One region of the Variovorax nitratireducens genome, then DNA from elsewhere that is predicted to be linked to it. Evidence: riboswitches for the same ligand, from Rfam matches in the RefSeq annotation. Region 1 holds a riboswitch; the other holds the start of a gene.
The links. A riboswitch is a leader RNA that binds a small molecule or an ion and turns the genes downstream of it on or off. The one in region 1 is predicted to bind glycine.
Positions count from the first base shown of each region.

Region 2: linked by a shared signal. The riboswitch ahead of ACSFA8_RS00325 (D-amino acid dehydrogenase) and the one ahead of gcvT (glycine cleavage system aminomethyltransferase GcvT) in region 1 are both predicted to bind glycine.

Region 1 covers NZ_JBPJZO010000011.1:57,146-66,378, reverse strand. The annotation lists gene ACSFA8_RS21815 (amidase) at 1-254, opposite strand, end outside; gene ACSFA8_RS21810 (LysR family transcriptional regulator) at 371-1,282, shown strand; gene ACSFA8_RS21805 (hypothetical protein) at 1,362-1,871, shown strand; glycine riboswitch at 1,904-1,994, shown strand; glycine riboswitch at 2,007-2,107, shown strand; gene gcvT (glycine cleavage system aminomethyltransferase GcvT) at 2,153-3,322, shown strand; gene gcvH (glycine cleavage system protein GcvH) at 3,364-3,735, shown strand; gene gcvP (aminomethyl-transferring glycine dehydrogenase) at 3,863-6,763, shown strand; gene ACSFA8_RS21785 (hypothetical protein) at 7,085-7,495, shown strand; gene ACSFA8_RS21780 (Crp/Fnr family transcriptional regulator) at 7,474-8,295, opposite strand; gene ACSFA8_RS21775 (Crp/Fnr family transcriptional regulator) at 8,308-9,027, opposite strand; gene ACSFA8_RS21770 (DUF3014 domain-containing protein) at 9,195-9,233, opposite strand, start outside.
Region 2 covers NZ_JBPJZO010000001.1:59,074-68,306, forward strand. The annotation lists gene ACSFA8_RS00305 (TonB-dependent receptor) at 78-2,399, shown strand; gene ACSFA8_RS00310 (copper chaperone PCu(A)C) at 2,424-2,924, shown strand; gene ACSFA8_RS00315 (PhaM family polyhydroxyalkanoate granule multifunctional regulatory protein) at 2,994-3,728, shown strand; gene ACSFA8_RS00320 (FIST signal transduction protein) at 3,765-5,042, shown strand; gene ACSFA8_RS00325 (D-amino acid dehydrogenase) at 5,141-6,409, opposite strand; glycine riboswitch at 6,435-6,540, opposite strand; glycine riboswitch at 6,559-6,647, opposite strand; gene ACSFA8_RS00330 (helix-turn-helix domain-containing protein) at 6,657-7,388, opposite strand; gene ACSFA8_RS00335 (hypothetical protein) at 7,512-8,381, shown strand; gene ACSFA8_RS00340 (MFS transporter) at 8,440-9,233, shown strand, end outside.

The DNA.
Region 1 (9,233 bases):
AGCGGGCCGAGGCTGCGGCCCTGCGCCAGCTGCGCGTCGCGCTGCACGGCCTGGGCGTGCAGCGTCTCGCGGTCGGCAGCGGCCACGATGGCATTGACCACTGGATTGAAGCGGTCGATCTGCGCCAGGAACGCATCGAGCACTTCCACGCACGAGACCTTGCGGGCATGGATGGCGCGCGACAGCGCGGTGGCCGTGAGATCCACGATGCCCGATGCGCGGGCCGCAACTGGGGCGGAGGGGGAAATCTGCATGCGTTTCCAAGGGAAATGTGACGGGATGGAGCCAGAATAAGCTGCCGCCAGCTTGACGACAATCGCCGTTTGTTTCAGGTACCTTTGCGTTTTACGCAAACCTCCGAGGGCCTTCGATGCGTTCCAGCCGACTTCAGGACACCGCCCTGCGCTACTTTCTCGAGGTCGTGCGCAGCGGCTCGGTCAGCGAAGCCGCCGGGCGGCTCAGCGTGTCACCCTCGGCGGTGAGCCGGCAGGTCGCGGCGCTGGAAGAACTGCTGGGCGTACCGCTGTTCGAGCGCCACGCGCGCGGCATGTCGCCCAGTGCGGCCGGGGAACTGCTGGCCGCGCATGCGCGCCGAGGCGCCATGGAAGCCGACCGCGTGGTGTCAGACATCCAGGCGCTGCAGGGGCTGCGGCGCGGGTTGGTGCGCCTGGGCAGTTCGTCGGGCTTCGCGATCGAGTTCCTGCCGCGGGTGATGGCCGGATTCCGCGCAAACTACCCGGGCATCCTGTTTCACCTGCGGGTGGTCGCTCCCGCCCAGGTGACCACCGCCGTCCTCAACGGCGACGTGGACATCGGCCTCACCTACAGCCGCGCCGCCGAACGCGACATCCACGTGCAGCACATGCAGGTGGCGCCGGTGTACGCCATCATGCGGCCCGACCACGCACTGGCGCGCTTTCCCACGGTCACGCTGACGCAGATGCACCCGCACCCGATCGCCCTGCCCGAGCGCGACAACACCGTGCGCCAGTTGTTCGACATCGGCTGCAGCCAGCGCCGCCTGGTGTTCGACCCGGTGCTGGTCAGCGACCATTTCGAGTCGCTCACCAACTTCGTGCTGCACGGCGGCGGGCTGTCGATATCGGGTGAGGTGACGGTGCGCGACCGCGTGCGGCGCGGCGAGCTGCATGCGGCGCCGATCCGCGAGCGCGGCATGAACGGCCGCGCGATCGAGGTGCAGACCCTGGCCGGGCGCACCTTGCCGCAGGGCATCGTCGCGTTCCTCGAGTATTTGCGTGCGCAACTGTCGCCGCCCGCGTGATCGCGGCGCCGGCGGTTCACGAAGATGTAACCAGCGGGCGCCATGCTGCGGCCTTCCATTTCCGAAAGAGCCGCCTGCCATGTTTCCCACCAAAACCGACAAGGCGCGCGACGAGCTGCAAGGCGGCCAGCGCACCCTGAGCCAGCGCGAGCGCGCGCTGCTGCTGATGGCTGACGGCCGGCGTTCGCTGACCGACTTCAGCCCCCTGTTCCCCAACCGGGGCGAGGCCAGGGACGCGATCCGGGCCCTGGCGCAGCGCGGCTACCTGCACGAGCCGCCGGCCGCCGCGCAACCCGCGGCCGAGCCGATCCGCCCCGCGGCCGCGGCCGACACATTCGACGGCAAGCGCTCGCTGGCCACCACGCGCATGTTCCTGTTCGACATCTGCGAGCGCATGTTCGTGCGGCGCGACCCCGGGTTCGCGCTGCAGATGCGCGACGCCCTGCGCGAAGCCCGCGACCGCGAGGCGATGCTGGCCATCGCCGCACTGATGCTCGCCGAGGTCGAGAAGACCGCCGGCGCGGAGCGCGCCGAATCGCTGCGGGAGCGCATCGACCGGCTGCTGCCGCCGGCCGAATTCGTGCACTGACGCGAAACCCCTCGCTTCGCGATCCACTACACTCGCCAGGGTCAGGAGAGCGCCCCGCCAGCCGGGGCCGCCGAAGGCGCAGGAACCCTCCGAACGCTCAGGCAAAAGGACTGACAAGACGCTCGCGCAATCGGGCGTTTCCTTGCTGGAGAGAGGCCGATCCGCGTCGGCCCACCGAAGGAGCAAACCCCGATCGTGGGGCGAATCTCTCAGGTACCAGGGACAGCAGGGGTGGCCCATGGCGTCGCGCCATGGAATTCGACTGCCCCAATGAAAACCCCATGGCCGCTCCGTCCGACAACGCAACGCTTCTGAAGACCCCGCTCCACGGCCTCCACGTCGAGCTTGGCGCCCGCATGGTGCCCTTCGCGGGCTATTCGATGCCGGTGCAGTACCCGGCCGGCCTGATGGCCGAGCACAGGCACACGCGCGATGCGGCCGGCCTGTTCGACATCTCGCACATGGGCCAGTTGCGGCTCAGTGGCCCGGACGCAGCCGCCGCGTTCGAGAGCCTGATGCCGGTCGACGTGATCGATCTGCCGGTCGGCAAGCAGCGCTACGGCCTGCTGCTGAACGACGCGGGCGGCATCCTCGACGACCTGATGTTCTTCCGGGAGCGCGACGATTCGCTCTTCGTGATCGTCAACGGCGCCTGCAAGGTCGACGATATCGCCCACATCACGGCGAAGATCGGCGCGCGCTGCGCGGTGCAGCCGCTGCCCGACCATGCGCTGCTGGCGCTGCAGGGCCCGCAGGCGGCGGCCCTGCTTTCGGCCCTGTCGCCCGGCATCGAGCGCTTCGTGTTCATGACGGGCGGCAGCGTGAAGATCGGCGGCATCGATGCCTTCGTCACGCGCAGCGGCTACACGGGGGAGGACGGCTTCGAGATCTCCGTCGCGGCCGCCGACGCCGAGGCGCTGGCGCGGCTGCTGCTCGCGCAACCGGCGGTCAAGCCGATCGGCCTGGGCGCGCGCAACTCGCTGCGGCTGGAGGCCGGCCTCTGCCTCTATGGCAGCGACATCGACACCACCACCACGCCGGTCGAGGCCTCGCTCAACTGGGCGATGCAGAAGGTGCGCCGGGCCGGCGGCGCGCGCGCAGGCGGTTTTCCGGGCGCCGAGAAAGTGCTGGCGCAGCTGGCGGTGGCCAGCACTGGAGCGGCCGGCACCACGGATCACAAGACGCTGACGCGCAAGCGGGTCGGCCTGGTCGCGCTGGAGCGCGTGCCGGTGCGCGACGGCTCGCCGCTCGAATCCTTCGAAGGCCACCCGATCGGGCAGGTCACCAGCGGCCTGCTCGGCCCGACCGCCGACCGGCCGGTCGCGATGGGCTATGTGGCCACTGCGTTCTCGGCTCCCGGCACGCGCATGCAGGCCATCGTGCGCGGCAAGCCCGTGCCGATGGAGGTGACCACGATGCCGTTCGTGCCCACCCGGTACTTTCGCGGCTGAAAAAAACTTTCTTGCATCCATCTTTCTTCAGGAGCTTTTCGATGACCGTCAAATACACCAAAGACCACGAGTGGGTCGAATCCACCGGCAGCGACGCCGCCACCGTCGGCATCACCGTGCATGCACAGGATGCCCTGGGCGACGTGGTGTTCGTCGACCTGCCCGAAGTCGGCAAGACCTTCGCGCAGGGCGAAGTTGCCGGCGTGGTCGAGTCGGTCAAGGCCGCAGCCGATGTGTTCATGCCGGTGTCGGGCGAGATCACCGAAGTCAACGAGGCGCTGCGCGCCGACCCGTCGCTCGCCAACAGCGACCCGCTCGCGGCTGGCTGGTTCTTCAAGGTCAAGCTCAGCGATGCGCTGCAGCTCGACGCGCTGATGGACGCAACCACCTACGACAAATTCGCCGAGAGCTGAGCTCGCCCCCAGTCTTCGCGCACTTCGTGTCGCTTCGCCAACCCCCTGCCGGGGGCAACACCAGCAGCCCGGCAAAGCCGGTTCCGCTGTGTTTCACTTTAAAACCGGTACGCCAACACTCATTGCCATGCCTATCCAGACTTTGCCCTCCCTGCACGAACTCGAGAATGCCGATGAATTCATCGCGCGCCACATCGGCATCGAGGCCGCGGACGAGGCGCGCATGCTGCCGGTCATCGGCTCGGTCACGCGCAAGGAACTGATCGACGGCATCGTGCCGGCAGCGATCCGGCGCGCGAAGCCGATGAACCTGCCGGCACCGGTTTCCGAGGCCGGTGCGCTCGCCGAGCTCAAGGCCATGGCTGCGAAGAACAAGGTCGCGCGCAACTTCATCGGCCAGGGCTACTACGGCACCCACACGCCCGGCGTGATCCTGCGTAACGTGCTCGAGAACCCGGCCTGGTACACCGCCTACACGCCCTACCAGGCCGAGATTTCGCAGGGCCGCATGGAAGCGCTGCTGAACTTCCAGACCATGGTGTGCGACCTGACCGGCATGGCGATCGCCAACGCCTCGATGCTCGACGAGGCCACTGCCGCCGCCGAGGCCATGACGCTCGCCAAGCGCAGCGTCAAGAACAAGAGCAATGTGTTCCTGGTGGCGGGCGACTGCCACCCGCAGACCATCGAAGTGCTGCGCACGCGCGCCGCGCCGCTGGGCATCGAGATCAAGGTCAGCACCGCTGCCGAAACCCTGCCGCACCTGATGGCGAGCGGCGAATTCTTCGGTGCCCTCGCGCAGTACCCCGGCACCACCGGCCAGGTGCACGACCTGCGGCCGCTGGCCGGCCATGCCCACGCGATCGGCGCAGCGCTCTGCGTCGCCGCCGACCTGCTCGCGCTGACCCTGCTCGCGCCGCCGGGCGAATGGGACGCCGACATCGTCTGCGGCACCACGCAGCGCTTCGGCATGCCGATGTGCAATGGCGGCCCGCATGCGGCTTACCTGGCCTGCCGCGATGCATTCAAGCGTTCGCTGCCGGGCCGACTGGTGGGTGTGAGCGTCGACGTGCACGGTGCGCCGGCCTACCGCCTTGCGCTGCAGACGCGCGAGCAGCACATCCGCCGCGAAAAGGCCACGTCGAACATCTGCACGGCGCAGGTGCTGCCCGCGGTGGTTGCCAGCATGTATGCGGTCTACCACGGCCCGCAGGGGCTCACGCGCATCGCGCAGCGCGTTGCGGCGCTCACCGCGATCCTGGCGCAGGGGCTGGAGCAGATGGGCCGCGAGCTGGTCAACAGCACCGCCTTCGACTCGCTCACCGTGAAAAGCGGCGACGACACGCAGACCATCCTCGACCGCGCGCACGCCGCCAGCGTCAACCTGCGGCACCGGCTGCAGACGCACCTGGGCATCTCGCTCGACGAAACCACAACACGCAGCGACATCGAAACGCTGTGGGCCCTGTTCGTGCCGCACGGCACGCCGATGCCGCGCTTCGAGCAACTGGCCGACAAGGCCATGCCGCGCATCCCCGCCGACCTGCGCCGCACCAGCGCGTTTCTGACGCATCCGGTGTTCAACACGCACAAGAGCGAAACCGCGATGCTGCGCTACATCCGCAGCCTCTCGGACAAGGATCTGGCACTCGACCGCAGCATGATCCCGCTGGGCAGCTGCACCATGAAGCTCAATGCCACGAGCGAGATGATCCCGATCACCTGGCCGGAGTTCGCGAACATTCATCCGTTTGCACCGGCCGACCAGCTCAAGGGCTATGCCGAGCTCGACCAGCAACTGCGCAACTGGCTCTGCGAAGCCACCGGCTACGCCGGCATCAGCCTGCAACCCAACGCCGGCTCGCAGGGCGAGTACGCGGGCCTGCTCGCGATCAAGGCTTTCCACGCCTCGCGCGGAGAAGAGCGACGCAACATCTGCCTGATCCCTTCGTCGGCCCACGGCACCAACCCGGCGAGCGCCCAGATGGTCGGCATGCAGGTGGTGGTGACGGCCTGCGACGCGCAGGGCAATGTCGACCTCGACGACCTGAAGCGCGCCTGCGAAAAGCACAGCGACAAGCTGGCCGCGGTGATGATCACCTACCCCAGCACGCACGGCGTGTTCGAGACCGGCGTCAAGGCGCTCTGCGAGCTCGTGCATTCGCACGGCGGCCGCGTGTATGTGGACGGCGCCAACATGAATGCGCTGGTCGGCGTGGCGGCGCCGGGCGAGTTCGGCGGCGACGTGAGCCACCTGAACCTGCACAAGACCTTCTGCATTCCGCACGGCGGCGGCGGCCCGGGTGTCGGCCCGGTGTGCGTGGTGGAAGACCTGGTGCCCTTTCTGCCCGGCCACGCCACGGCCGGCGTCGCGTCGCACGGCGTCGGCGCGGTGTCCGCGGCGCCTCTTGGCAACGCGGCCGTGCTGCCGATCAGCTGGATGTACTGCCGCATGATGGGCGCGGAGGGCCTGCAGGCCGCCACCGAAACCGCGATCCTGAGCGCCAACTACATCAGCGCGCGCCTGAAAGACCACTACCCCACGCTCTACGCCAGCGCCAACGGCCATGTGGCGCACGAGTGCATCCTGGATCTGCGTCCGATCAAGGAGGCCTGCGGCGTCACCGCGGAGGATGTGGCCAAGCGCCTGATCGACTACGGCTTCCATGCGCCGACACTGAGCTTTCCGGTGCCGGGCACGCTGATGGTGGAGCCGACCGAGAGCGAGCCATTGGCCGAACTCGACCGCTTCATCGACGCGATGATCGCGATCCGCGGCGAGATCCGCCGCATCGAGGAAGGTGTCTGGCCGGCGGACGACAACCCGCTCCGGCATGCGCCGCACACCGCGGCCAGCCTGCTCGGCGCCGAATGGGCCCACCCCTATTCGCGCGAACTCGGCGCGTTCCCGCTGGCCTCGCTCAAGCAGGCCAAGTACTGGTCGCCGGTGGGTCGGGTCGACAACGTGTATGGCGACCGCAACCTGTTCTGCAGCTGCTTGCCTGTGAGCGATTACGAGACGGTCTGATGCCGGGGTAGGCCGCTGGCGGTGACCAGCGCGAGACGGTCACGCCGCGTCCAGGATCAGGGCGGCGGGGCACGCTGCGCAGCGAAATAAAGGAGGAGGGCGAAGCCCGGGGGACATTCGCGGAGCAGCGTGCCCCGCCGCCCTGATCCCGCCCCGGAACCTCAGCGCTCCGATCAACGCTGGAGAGCGTGCGGTGGCGCACAGACCGGCCCACTTCACCGTCGTATAAGAAGGCAAGCCGACGCAGCATCTCGAACGGATCTGCGCCAGCCGGCAGACAAACCATCTGCAACCTGTCGACCTGAGCGAGAGGAAACCGCGATGATCCATACCTTTCCATTGCTCACTGCTTCGGGCAAGGCAGGAGCGGCAAAATTGGTTCTGAGCCTGGCGAAGGTCGGTGCCCTGCCCTTCGGTCGTCCACTCAAGGCCGACGACGCCACACCGCCAATCGTCCCCCCGCGTGCGATCTCTCCGGCCATGGATCCCGAAGACTGGGATGCTCTCTTCCTCGCGGTTACGGCACGGATGCGGCGCACCGCGCAGCCGGCGCTGACCTTGTGCGCGTCGCCAGAGCACAAGACCGTTGCCGACATGCGAGCCGTCGTGCTCGAGTGCGTGGAGGCGCTCGAACAACTGCATGCAGCGCTGGCGTGCGAACGGGCCGACGCAACAACCCGCGCCCCGGCGACCCAACCAGACATCGTCTGTCAGCCCAAGATGTCGGCGTAGCCCTTGCGGTCGGCGGCGTAGCAACTGCACGCGGCCTCTTCGAGCCCATGACGGTCAAGCACGGACATCTCGCCGCGGTGGTATTCGATCAGCCCGCCGCGCTGCAATGCGCTGGCGGCCGTGGTGATGCCCACGCGACGAACACCCAGCATGTACGCAAGGAACTCGTGGGTGATATGGAAATGGTCGGCGTGTGCGCGATCCTGGCTCATCAAGAGCCAGCGCGCGAGACGCGGGCCGACCTGGTGGAAGCGCAGGCAGGCGGCAGATGCCGCCAACTGGGCCATCAACACATGGACGTATCGGTGCAAACTGCGTTGCAGGGGCGCACTTCGCAGCAGCTCTTTGCGGAAGTCGCGTGCGGTGATGCGCCACGCCGCGCCAGCACCCTGAACCAACCCATGCAGTGGCGCCTTCGTGACGCCGAGCACGAGCTGCGCGCCGAGCATGCCTTCGCGCCCCACCATGCCGACCTCCACGCCGGCACCACCCTCGGTGCGCGCCACCAGCGAAATGAATCCGTCTTTCGGAAAGTAGACATGGCGGGTCGGCTCGCCGGGCTCGCAAAGCACTTTCGCGAGGACCAGTTCGGTCGGTTCGCACACCGACAGGATGTTCAATCGATCCTTGCGGGGAAGTCGTGCGATCAGCTGATTCTCGACATTAGCCAGATAGGCAGTCGTCAGGTTGCTGCCGCTCGGATGATGCGGCTCGCACCGACCGCCCTGCCTGCGTGCGCAGTTCCGATCGGTTCGGACAGTATGTTCCCTATCCCGGACAAAGACCGTCTGACAGCGCACAAACGCCGGATCTCACTGGCTTGTGCGCTTCTCGGGCAGCAGCCGGTCGTACTCGTTCTTCACCACCGCATAGCACTCGCAGGTGCGCTCTTCCAGGCCGGGACGGTCCAGCACCGTGATGCGGCCGCGCGAATAGCGGATCAGCCCGGCCTTCTGCAGCTTGAGTGCGCTTTCCGTCACGCCCTCGCGGCGAACGCCGAGCATGTTGGCGATCAGCTCCTGCGTCATCACCAGTTCGTCGCCCTGCAGCCTGTCCAGGCTCAGCAGCAGCCATCGGCACAGCTGCTGGTCCAGCGTATGGTGGCGGTTGCACACCGCCGTTTGCGCCATCTGCGTAATGAGCGCCTGGGTGTAGCGCAACAGCAGGTGCAGCACGGGCGCCCGGCCGAACTCTTCCTTGATCGCCTTTGCCTTGAGGCGCAAGCCGTGGCCTGCGCTCTGAACCACGGCGCGGCTCGGTGTCGATTCCCCGCCCATGAAGAGGGAGATGCCGACGATCCCTTCGTTGCCGACCACCGCGATCTCGGCGGAAGCACCGTTCTCCATCACGTAGAGCAACGAGACGATCGAGGTGGTGGGAAAGTAGACATGGCTCAGTGTGCTGCCCGATTCGTACAGCACTTTCCCGAGCGGCATCTCGACCCGCTCGAGCTGCGGCAGCCAGCGCTGAAAGTCGGCCTCGGGCAGCGCAGCCAGCAATTGATTTTGGAGAGGATTGGGGGCAACAGCCATTCAAGCAAATTTCAGTGGGCGCAGGCTTGCAGGATGCCGGGCCGGCTCCTGCGCTACGCCGGCCCAGTATGGCAGCGATGGCAACCTTGATGTGTTCGGTACCGCACAAATGGCTACTTCACAACCAACTCAGCTTTGGACACCTTGTCTGTGCGCCAGCGCACACACTATCTCTTGCCCACCGCGCCGGCCACCACACCGGCCCG
Region 2 (9,233 bases), on a different contig from region 1:
TGGTGCGGGCGCTGCAGGCCGTTTGGCCATGAACCAGGCTTCTGGAGATTCCGTTGAGAAAAAGAACACCCATTGCCATGGCGGCCGCCATCGCGTTTTCGGCGCCGGCCTGGGCGCAGGACGTCGACGGCAGCACGCGCACGCTTGGCACGGTCACCGTCACCGGTGGCCGGCCGACCTCGCTGCCGACGCAGATACCCACCACCATCGAGGGCACCACGCGCGAGCAGATCGAGGCCACGGTCAACGCCACCGACGCCGAAGACGCGCTCAAGTACCTGCCGAGCCTGGTGGTGCGCAAGCGCTACATCGGCGACTACAACCACGCCGTGCTGGCCACCCGCGCGTCGGGCACGGGCAACAGCGCGCGCTCGATGGTCTATGCGGACGGCATACCGCTGTCGAACCTGCTGGGCAACGGCGCCACCTTTGCGCCGCGCTGGGGCATGGTGTCGCCGGAAGAAATCGAACGGGTCGACGTGCTGTACGGCCCGTTCTCGGCCGCCTACCCGGGCAATTCGGTCGGCGCGGTGGTCGACTACGTGACGCGCATGCCTGAGACCTTCGAGGCGCACATCAAGCTCGGCGGCGCTGCGGGCAGGTTCGAGCAGTACGGCAGCAGTTCGTCACCTTCCGCGAACCAGCTCGACCTGTCGCTCGGCGGCCGCACCGGCGACTGGTCGTGGTGGCTCAGCGCCAACCGCACCCAGAGCAAGGGCCAGGCGCTTGTGTTTGGCAACCGGCTGCTCAGTGCCGGCACGGTGGGCAGCGCGGGCGTGCCCGTCACCGGTGCCGTGTTCGGCCTGAGCCCGACCAACCAGCCCTGGTGGCTGGTCGGCGGCAGCACGATATACGACACCGAGCAAACCCAGGCCAAGCTCAAGCTGGCCTACGACTTCTCGCCCACGGTGCGCGCCACCTACACGCTCGGTACCTGGAACAACAGCACCTACGGCGCGGTCGACAGCTACCTGCGCGACCGCAACGGCATGCCGGTGTATTCGGGCCGCGTCAACATTGCGGGCCGCACGTACAACCTCGATACGCCGAGCCCCGCGCTCGCGCCGACGCAGAACGACATCATGCACACGATGCAGGGCCTCTCGGTCAAGAGCCACACTGGTGGTGTGTTCGACTGGGAATTGTCGGGCAGCCTCTACGACTACGGCCGCGACTTGCTGCGCACGCCGACCGTGTCGGCCGGGTCGACGGCGGCGCAGGCCGCACTCTATGGCGTCTACCCCGGCACCGGCACGCTGGCGGGGTATGCGCCCGGACGCACCACTGACATGAAGGGCACCGGCTGGAACACGCTGAAGGCAGCGGGCACATGGCGCCCGACCGGCTCGGCCGAAGGTGTGGGTGCGCACGTGATCGACTTCGGGGTGCAGCAGGACACCGCGCACCTGCGCACACAGGTGCGCAACACGGCAAACTGGTACTCGGGCGCTTCGCTCACGCCGTTCTCGCAGTTCAACGGCAACACGCAGCTGCAGTCGCTCTACGCGCAGGACACCTGGCGTTTTGCGAAGGACGGGAAGACCACGCTGGGCCTGCGCTATGAGCACTGGACGGCCTACGGCGGCGAACTCGGCAATGCGACCAGCGTGCTCAGGTTCAGCGAGCGCAGCGAGAGCCACGTCTCGCCCAAGGCCGCCATCGCCTGGCAGGCGAACGGCGACTGGCTGTTCAAGGCATCGACCGGCCGCGCGATCCGCAACCCGACCGTGAGCGAGCTCTACCAGGGCCAGATCCTCGGCAGCACCATCGTCAACACCAACCCCGATCTGCGCCCCGAGCGCTCCTGGACGACCGAGCTCAGCGCCGAGCGTGCACTGAAGGGCTGGGGCGTCGACGGCCTGCTGCGTGCCACCCTGTTCTTCGAGCGGACGAAAGACGCGCTTTACAGCCAGACCGCGGCCAATGGCATCACGACGATCCAGAACGTCGATGCGATCCAAACGAAGGGGCTGGAACTGGCGGCCAATGTCTACGATGCCGGCATCAAGGGGCTGGAACTGGGCGGCAGCCTGACGCTGGCCGATTCGAAGATCGTGGCCAACAGCGGCTTTCCGGCGAGTGTCGGCGCGCAGCAGCCGCGCGTGCCGCGGGTGCGCGGGGCGCTGCTCGCCACCTACAGGCCCGATGCGAACTGGGCCTTTACCTTCGGCGCACGCTACAGCGGCAAGCAGTTCGGCACGCTCGACAACAGCGACCCGAACGGCTTCACCTACACCGGCTTCAGCAAGTACTTCGTGACTGACATCCGCGTGCGCTATCGCATCGACAAGCAATGGAGCGCGGCTGTCGGCATCGACAACCTCAACAACTATCGGTACTGGGCCTTTCATCCCTACCCGCAGCGCACCTTCGTGGCCGAACTCAAGTTCGACCTCTGACTCTCATCTCTTCAAGGAACCTTCATGAAACACTCGATTGCTCTCAAATCAATAGCACTATTCCTGACAATGGCGGGCGTTACAGCCACTTTCGCCCAGTCAAGTCCGGCCGCTGCGGTCGAGGTGAAAGACGCCTGGGTTCGGCCCGCCGTGCCGGGCCAGAGCGGCACCGGCGCCTTCATGAAGCTCATTGCGCCCGCGGGCGCACGGCTGGTCGGCGTGCAGACCCCGGTGGCCGGCGTGGCCGAGGTGCACGAGATGAAGATGGAGGGCGACACCATGCGGATGCGCGCCGTCAAGGGCGGGCTCGAGCTGCCAGCGCGCCAGACCGTGGAACTCAAGCCCGGCGGCTATCACGTCATGCTGATGGACTTGAAGCAACCCGTTACCAAGGGCAGCACTGTGCCGATCACGCTGCAGTTCGAGGACGCGAAAGGCACCAGGAGTTCGCTCGCGCTCAATGTGCCGGTGGGCATGCCGGCCGCGCAGCAGGCGCCTGCCGGTGCGCACGAGCACAAGCACTGATTCGGCCGGTAAAACCGGCAGTGCTTGGAGTAAGCTGCCACGAAACAACACCCTGCAGGAGACAAACCCATGACCGACGCGGCCAAACCTTTCAACTTTGCCAACTTCGTGCCCGGCTTCGATTTCCTGAAGAACCTCACCACGGGCGGTGCCGCCGGCGCGGCCAACGCCGTGCCCGGGTTGTCGGGCCTTGCGAGTTGGGTGGCCCCGACGCTGAGCGTGGAAGAAGTCGACAAGCGCATCCAGGAGCTGAAAACCGTGCAGTTCTGGCTCGACCAGAACCTCAACGCGCTCAAGGCCACGATCCAGGCGCTCGAAGTGCAGAAGATGACGCTCTCGACGCTGAAGGGCATGAACGTGCGCATGGAAGACCTGGCCAACTCGTTCACGCGCGCCGCCACCGTGGCCTCGCAGGCCTCGCCCCGTGCGGCCGCGCCGGTGGCCGCTGCTCCCGAGATGGCACCGCCGCCGCCCGTCCCTACGCCCGCTGCGCCCGCACCCGAACCGGCGCCGGAGCCCGACACCAAGACCAAGGGCAAGGCCGCATCCGCCGCGCCCACGGCTGGCGTGGTCGACCCGCTTCAGTGGTGGGGCGCGCTGACGCAGCAGTTCGAGCAGATCGCCAGCGGCGCCTTGCGCGATGCCGCCAGCCTCAAGGTGCCGTCGATGCTGCAATCGGCGGTCGATCAGGCTTCCGATGCGGTCAAACAATCCGTCTCCGTGGCCAGCGGCAAGAAGCCTGCGGCCGCGAAGAAGACGCCCTCCAAACCTGCGGCCAAGCGCGCTGCACCCAAAAGACGCTGAGCCGCGCCGGTCGCGGCTTCAGGATCGGACACTGACATGAAGCTATTTCCCTCCGGTCACGCGACCCACCCCCAGTGGCGAATGGCTGCCGGCCTGGTGCTGGCGCAGTTGCGCGCGCAGATGGCGCTGCCCGAATACGCGCAGTCGCCCACGCTGGGCCTGCTCTACATCACCGACCATTACGGTGCCGATGCGCAGGAGATCCTCGACCACCTCGGCGCCGAACTGCCCGAGGTCACCGACTGGGCCGGCACCGTCGGCATCGGCGTTTCGGCCAACAACGCCGAGTACTTCGATGAGCCCGCATTGAGCCTGATGCTGTGCGAGCTGCCGAGCGACCAGTACCGCGTGTTCTCGGGCGTGGCGCCCTTGGGCAGCGCCGAGATGGCCGGTTTCGAGGCGCACACGGCGCTGGTGCATGCCGACGCCGAAACTCCCGACCTGCCCGAACTCATCGGCGACCTGGCGGTGCGCACCGACACCGGCTACCTGTTCGGCGGGCTCGCGTCCGGCCGCGCCGGCGCGCTGCAGTTCGCGATCGGCGGCAACGGCAACATCAAGGGCCACGGCGCGGCCGGCGGCGTGTTCCGTGGTGGCCTGTCGGGCGTGGTGTTCGGCGAGGGCGTGCGGCTGGTGTCGCGCGTCACGCAGGGCTGCCAGCCGCTGGCGGGCGGGGCAGGGCGCGAACGCGAGATCACCGAGGCCGACGGCAACGTGCTGCTCACGCTCGACGGCGAACCCGCGCTCGACGTGCTGCTGGCCGAACTCAAGGTGTCGCTCGACGAACCGCAGGAAGCCATCGACGCCGTGCGCGCCACGTTGATCGGTCTGGTCGATGCCGGCAATGACGGCGTGCGCCGCACCGGCGACCTTGGCGCCGACGTGCTGGTGCGCCACATCATCGGGCTCGACCCCGCACGGCGCGGCGTCGCCATCGCCGACCGGGCCGAAGCCGGCATGCGCATGAGCTTCTGCCGGCGCAGCGCACAGGCCGCGCGCGCCGACCTCATGCGCATCTGCGCCGAGATCCGCGAAGAGCTGGAGCCCGAAGAGCAGACGCTCGAAACCGCAACCGCCATCGCAGCCGGCGAGGCCGAGCGCGCGCCGCACCCGGCGCGCCGCGTCGCCGGGGCGGTGTACGTGAGTTGCTCGGGCCGCGGTGGCCCGCACTTCGGCGCACCAGGTGCCGAGTTGCAGATCGTGCGCCATGCGCTCGGCGACGTGCCGCTGGTCGGCTTCTTCGCCGCCGGCGAAATTGCGCGGCACCACCTGTATGGCTACACCGGCGTGCTCACCGTGTTCACCTCCGACTGAGCCTTCTCAGGCCGACAACGCGCGCGGCCGGGCCGTCGGCCACGGCCACGCGCAGATCGGCGGCGCTGGCCGCGAGCGGCGCCAGCAGGGCAGCGGCCTCAGCCCTGCGTGAACGCGAAGTCCACCTCGGGCGCGAGCCCGCTCACGATGCGCGCGATCGATCTGCCGGAGCCGCACGAGTGCGTCCAGCCCAGCGTGCCGTGGCCGGTGTTCAGGAAGAAGTTGGGCAGCTTCGTCTTGCCGATCAGTGGCACGTTGCTCGGCGTGGCGGGGCGCAGACCGGTCCAGAACTGGGCCTGCGAGGCATCACCCGCGCCCGGGAACAGCTGCTCGACGCGGCGCACGATCGCTTCGCAGCGCACGCGGTTCAGGTCGCGATCGTAGCCATTGAGTTCGGCCGTTCCGGCGATGCGCAGGCGGTCGCCGTCGGCGGCGGTGTAGCGCGAGAACACGAGCTTGAACTCGTCGTCGGTCAGCGAAACCTGGTGCGCCTTCGAGGCGTCCTTGACCGGCATCGTCACCGAGTAGCCCTTGGCCGGGTAGATCGGCAGGCGGATGCCGAGCGGCGCGGCGTAGATCGGACTCAGCGAGCCCATCGCGAGCACATAGGCGTCGCCCACGATGCGCTGGAAGCGGCCTTCGCTGTCGGTTGCCTCGACGTGCTCGATCTTGCCGCCGGCCTCGCGGATCGCAGTGACCGTGTGGCTCATCAGGAACCTGACGCCGGCCGCTTCGCAGAGCTTGACCAGCTCGCGCGCGAAGCGGTTGGCGTCGCCCGACTCGTCTTCGGCCGTGTAGGTGGCGCCGGCCAGCTGCGGGCGGATGTGGGCCAGCGCGGGCTCGATCCGCACCGCCTCGTCGGCCGAAATCACCTGTCGCTCGCAGCCGAGGGCACGCATCTGTTCGGCCGGCTTGAGCGCGCCGTCGAACTCTTTTTGCGTCGTGTAGAAGTGCAGGATGCCTTCGGTGCGCTCGTGGTACGCGATGCCGGCCTCGCGGCGCAGCGCCTGCAGCATGTCGCGGCTGTAGCTGCCCAGGCGCACGATCTGCGCGATGTTGTGCCGGGTGCGGGCCGGCGTGCATTCGCGCAGGAACTGCAGGCCCCAGAGCCACTGGCGCCTGTCGGCGCGGATGCGGAACAGCAGCGGCGCGTCTTCCTTGCCGAGCCATTGCAGCACCTTGAGCGGCGCGCTCGGGTTGGCCCAGGGCTCGGCATGGCTGACGGATATTTGCCCGCCGTTGGCAAAGCTGGTTTCGGCGGCCGGCGTGGCTTGCCGGTCGATCACGGTCACTTCGTGGCCGAGTTGCTGGAGGTAATAGGCCGAGGTGACGCCGAGCAAGCCGGCGCCGAGAACGATCACACGCATGGAAGAGCCTCTTCGATAGAAGGTGGCCGCTCCCCCTGTCCTTGGTACCTGAGAGATTCAGCCGCTGCGCCCGCAGTGGCCTTGCTCCTTCGGTGCATCACAGGATGTGATGGCTCTCCAGACGGCGTTTCAATGTGTGCAGTACGCAACCGGGATCGACCGGTTTACCTGAGCGTTCATGGGAGTTTGCGCCTTCGGTGGGGCCGCTTGGCGCGGCCCGCTCTCCTGCAGAGCCCGAGTTTAGCCGTTACCGGCGCAGCCGCGTGAACGCCTCGAACTCCCAGTTGCGCATGCCCAACACCAGCGTGTAGCCCTCGCGGTCTTTCTCGGCGATCTTCTGGTCGGTCTGGTGCTGTTGCGCGAAGTCCTGCGCAACCCGCTGCAGCCGTTCGCGGAACGACGGCGCCAGCGCCCGGCTGATGGTGCCGTGCACCAGCATCAGCGCTTCGGCCGGGCCGTCGAAGCCGCCGCGGTAGTAGTCGAGCACCACGTTGTCGCGAAAGAACTCCATGAAGGGCCCGTGCGGCCGCCAGCGGAAGGTCTTGGCCAACTTGAGGCGGTAGCGGTTCATCGGCCGCAGCTCGATGATGCCGATCCGGTCGAGCTGGGCAAAACAGACGATGCATTCGGCCTCGGTGATGCGGTAGGCGCCCGTGATCTGCTCCAGCGTCCACTGGCTCAGCACGTTGATGGCCACCAGCAGCAGCTTCTTGTCCTTGACCACGGCTTTCTCCTGCTCGTGCGTCAGTTCCTTCAGCAGCGGCTGGGCATCAGCCACGCGCCGCGCGAGTTCGGCAAAGTCGAGCTTGAGCGCGCGGCAGATGGCATCGACCCGCGACAGCGGCATGTCGCCCTTGGCCAGCATGCGCTTGACGCTGGACTCGGCCATGTCGAGCGAGCGCGCCAGGTCGGCGTAGGTCATGCGGGCGCTCTTGAGTTCGTTCTTGAGGGCGAGGACGAGGTCGACGGTGGTGCTCATGATGGATTGGGTACCTCTTTTTGATACTGAAAGTCGTAAAAAAGTGCTCCGTATCGATTTTCGATGCCCCGGGCCAGGTTGACAACCTACATTCCGCCGCACACCACCTACCGGAGCCCTGCCATGAATTTCTTCTCCGTGCGCCGCCCGTTCGCCAGCCTGCAACCGCGTGAGGCCGGCCTGCTCGGCGTCCTTGTGTTGTTCACGCTGCTAGCGCTGTTCGGGCCGGAACTGCCGGCGCGGGCTGGCGGCGGCACCCTGTTGGCCGACAGCCGCGAATGGCGCGGCCTGCCGAACGCGATGGATGTGTTGAGCAACCTGCCGTTCTTCGCGATCGGCCTGTGGGGCCTGATCCGGCTGCACTGGCTCGACCATGCGCACGAGCGGGCACAAGCCGCGATGCCGACGCGCCCCCACGCGCTGGTCGAGCCGCCGATCGACGCGCTCGACTGCGCCTGGCTGTTCTTCGCGGGCTTGATCCTCACCGCAGCGGGGTCGGTCTTCTATCACCTCCAGCCCGATGCGCTGCGCCTTGCCGCGGATCGCGCCGGCATGGCGGTGGCGTTTGCAGGTCTCATCGGCATGGCCGTGTGCGAGCGGGTCAGCCACCGTGCCGGCTGGCCGGCCGCCTGGTTCACGCTGGCCGCCGGTCTGCTGGCGGTGGCGGTCTACCACGAGACGCGCAACGTGATGCCCTGGGCGGTGGTGCAGTTCGGCGGCATGCTGCTGGTGCTTGGGCTGGCGTTGCTGCGACCGGTAGCCGGCGCGTGGGGCCTGCGGCTCGGCTGGGTGATCTTCTTCTACGCGACGGCAAAGCTGTTCGAGATGGCCGACGGTGCGGTCTACGAGGCCACCGCGCAGCTGGTGTCGGGCCACAGCCTCAAGCACCTGACCGCTGCCCTGGCAGCGCTCCCGGTGCTGCTGACGCTGCGCACGGCAGAGCGCCACACGCTCCTGCGGCACAATCCGGGCGCACCGACCGCTACGGCGTGAAGGCCGCGCTGCGAACGCCGTCCCGGCCATGTCGAGGCACCACGAGGCACAACGATTCATGACAACAACGACTGCCGCTGCCCCCGCCACCGAAGCGCATGCCAACCAGTTTGCGTTGCTCGGCCAGCGGCGTTTCGCGCCGTTCTTCTGGACACAGTTCGCCGGCGCGGCTAACGACAACCTGTTCAAGTTCGCCTTCACTGTGATGGTGACCTACCAGCTCCAGTTGAGCTGGATGCCGCCGGCAATGGCGGGGCTGGCGATCGGCGCGCTGTTCATCCTGCCCTTCCTGTTGTTCTCGGCGACGGCCGGCCAGCTCACCGACAAGTTCGACAAGACGAAGATGATCCGCTTCGTCAAGAACCTCGAGATCGCGATCATGCTGCTCGCGGCCTGGGGCTTCGTCCGTGCCGATGCGGCGGTATTGCTGGGCTGCGTGTTTCTCATGGGGCTGCATTCCACTCTGTTCGGGCCGGTCAAGTTCGCCTACCTGCCGCAGGTGCTCGATGCGCGCGAGCTCACCGGCGGCAACGGCATGGTCGAGATGGGCACCTTCGTCGCGATCCTGCTGGGGCAGGTGGCGGGCGGGCTGCTGGTTGCGATGCCGGGCATCGGACACACCACGGTGGCGGTGGCATGCGTGCTGCTTGCACTGGTCGGCCGCGGCGTCGCGCAGGCCATCCCGCCCGCACCGGCCACCGATCCGGGCCTGGTCATCAACTGGAACCCTTTCAGCGAGACGTGGCGCAACCTGAAGCTGGCGCACGGCAACATCGTGGTGTTCCGTTCGCTGCTCGGCATCTCGTGGATGTGGTTCTTCGGCGCGGTGTTCCTGAGCCAGTTCCCGAGCTT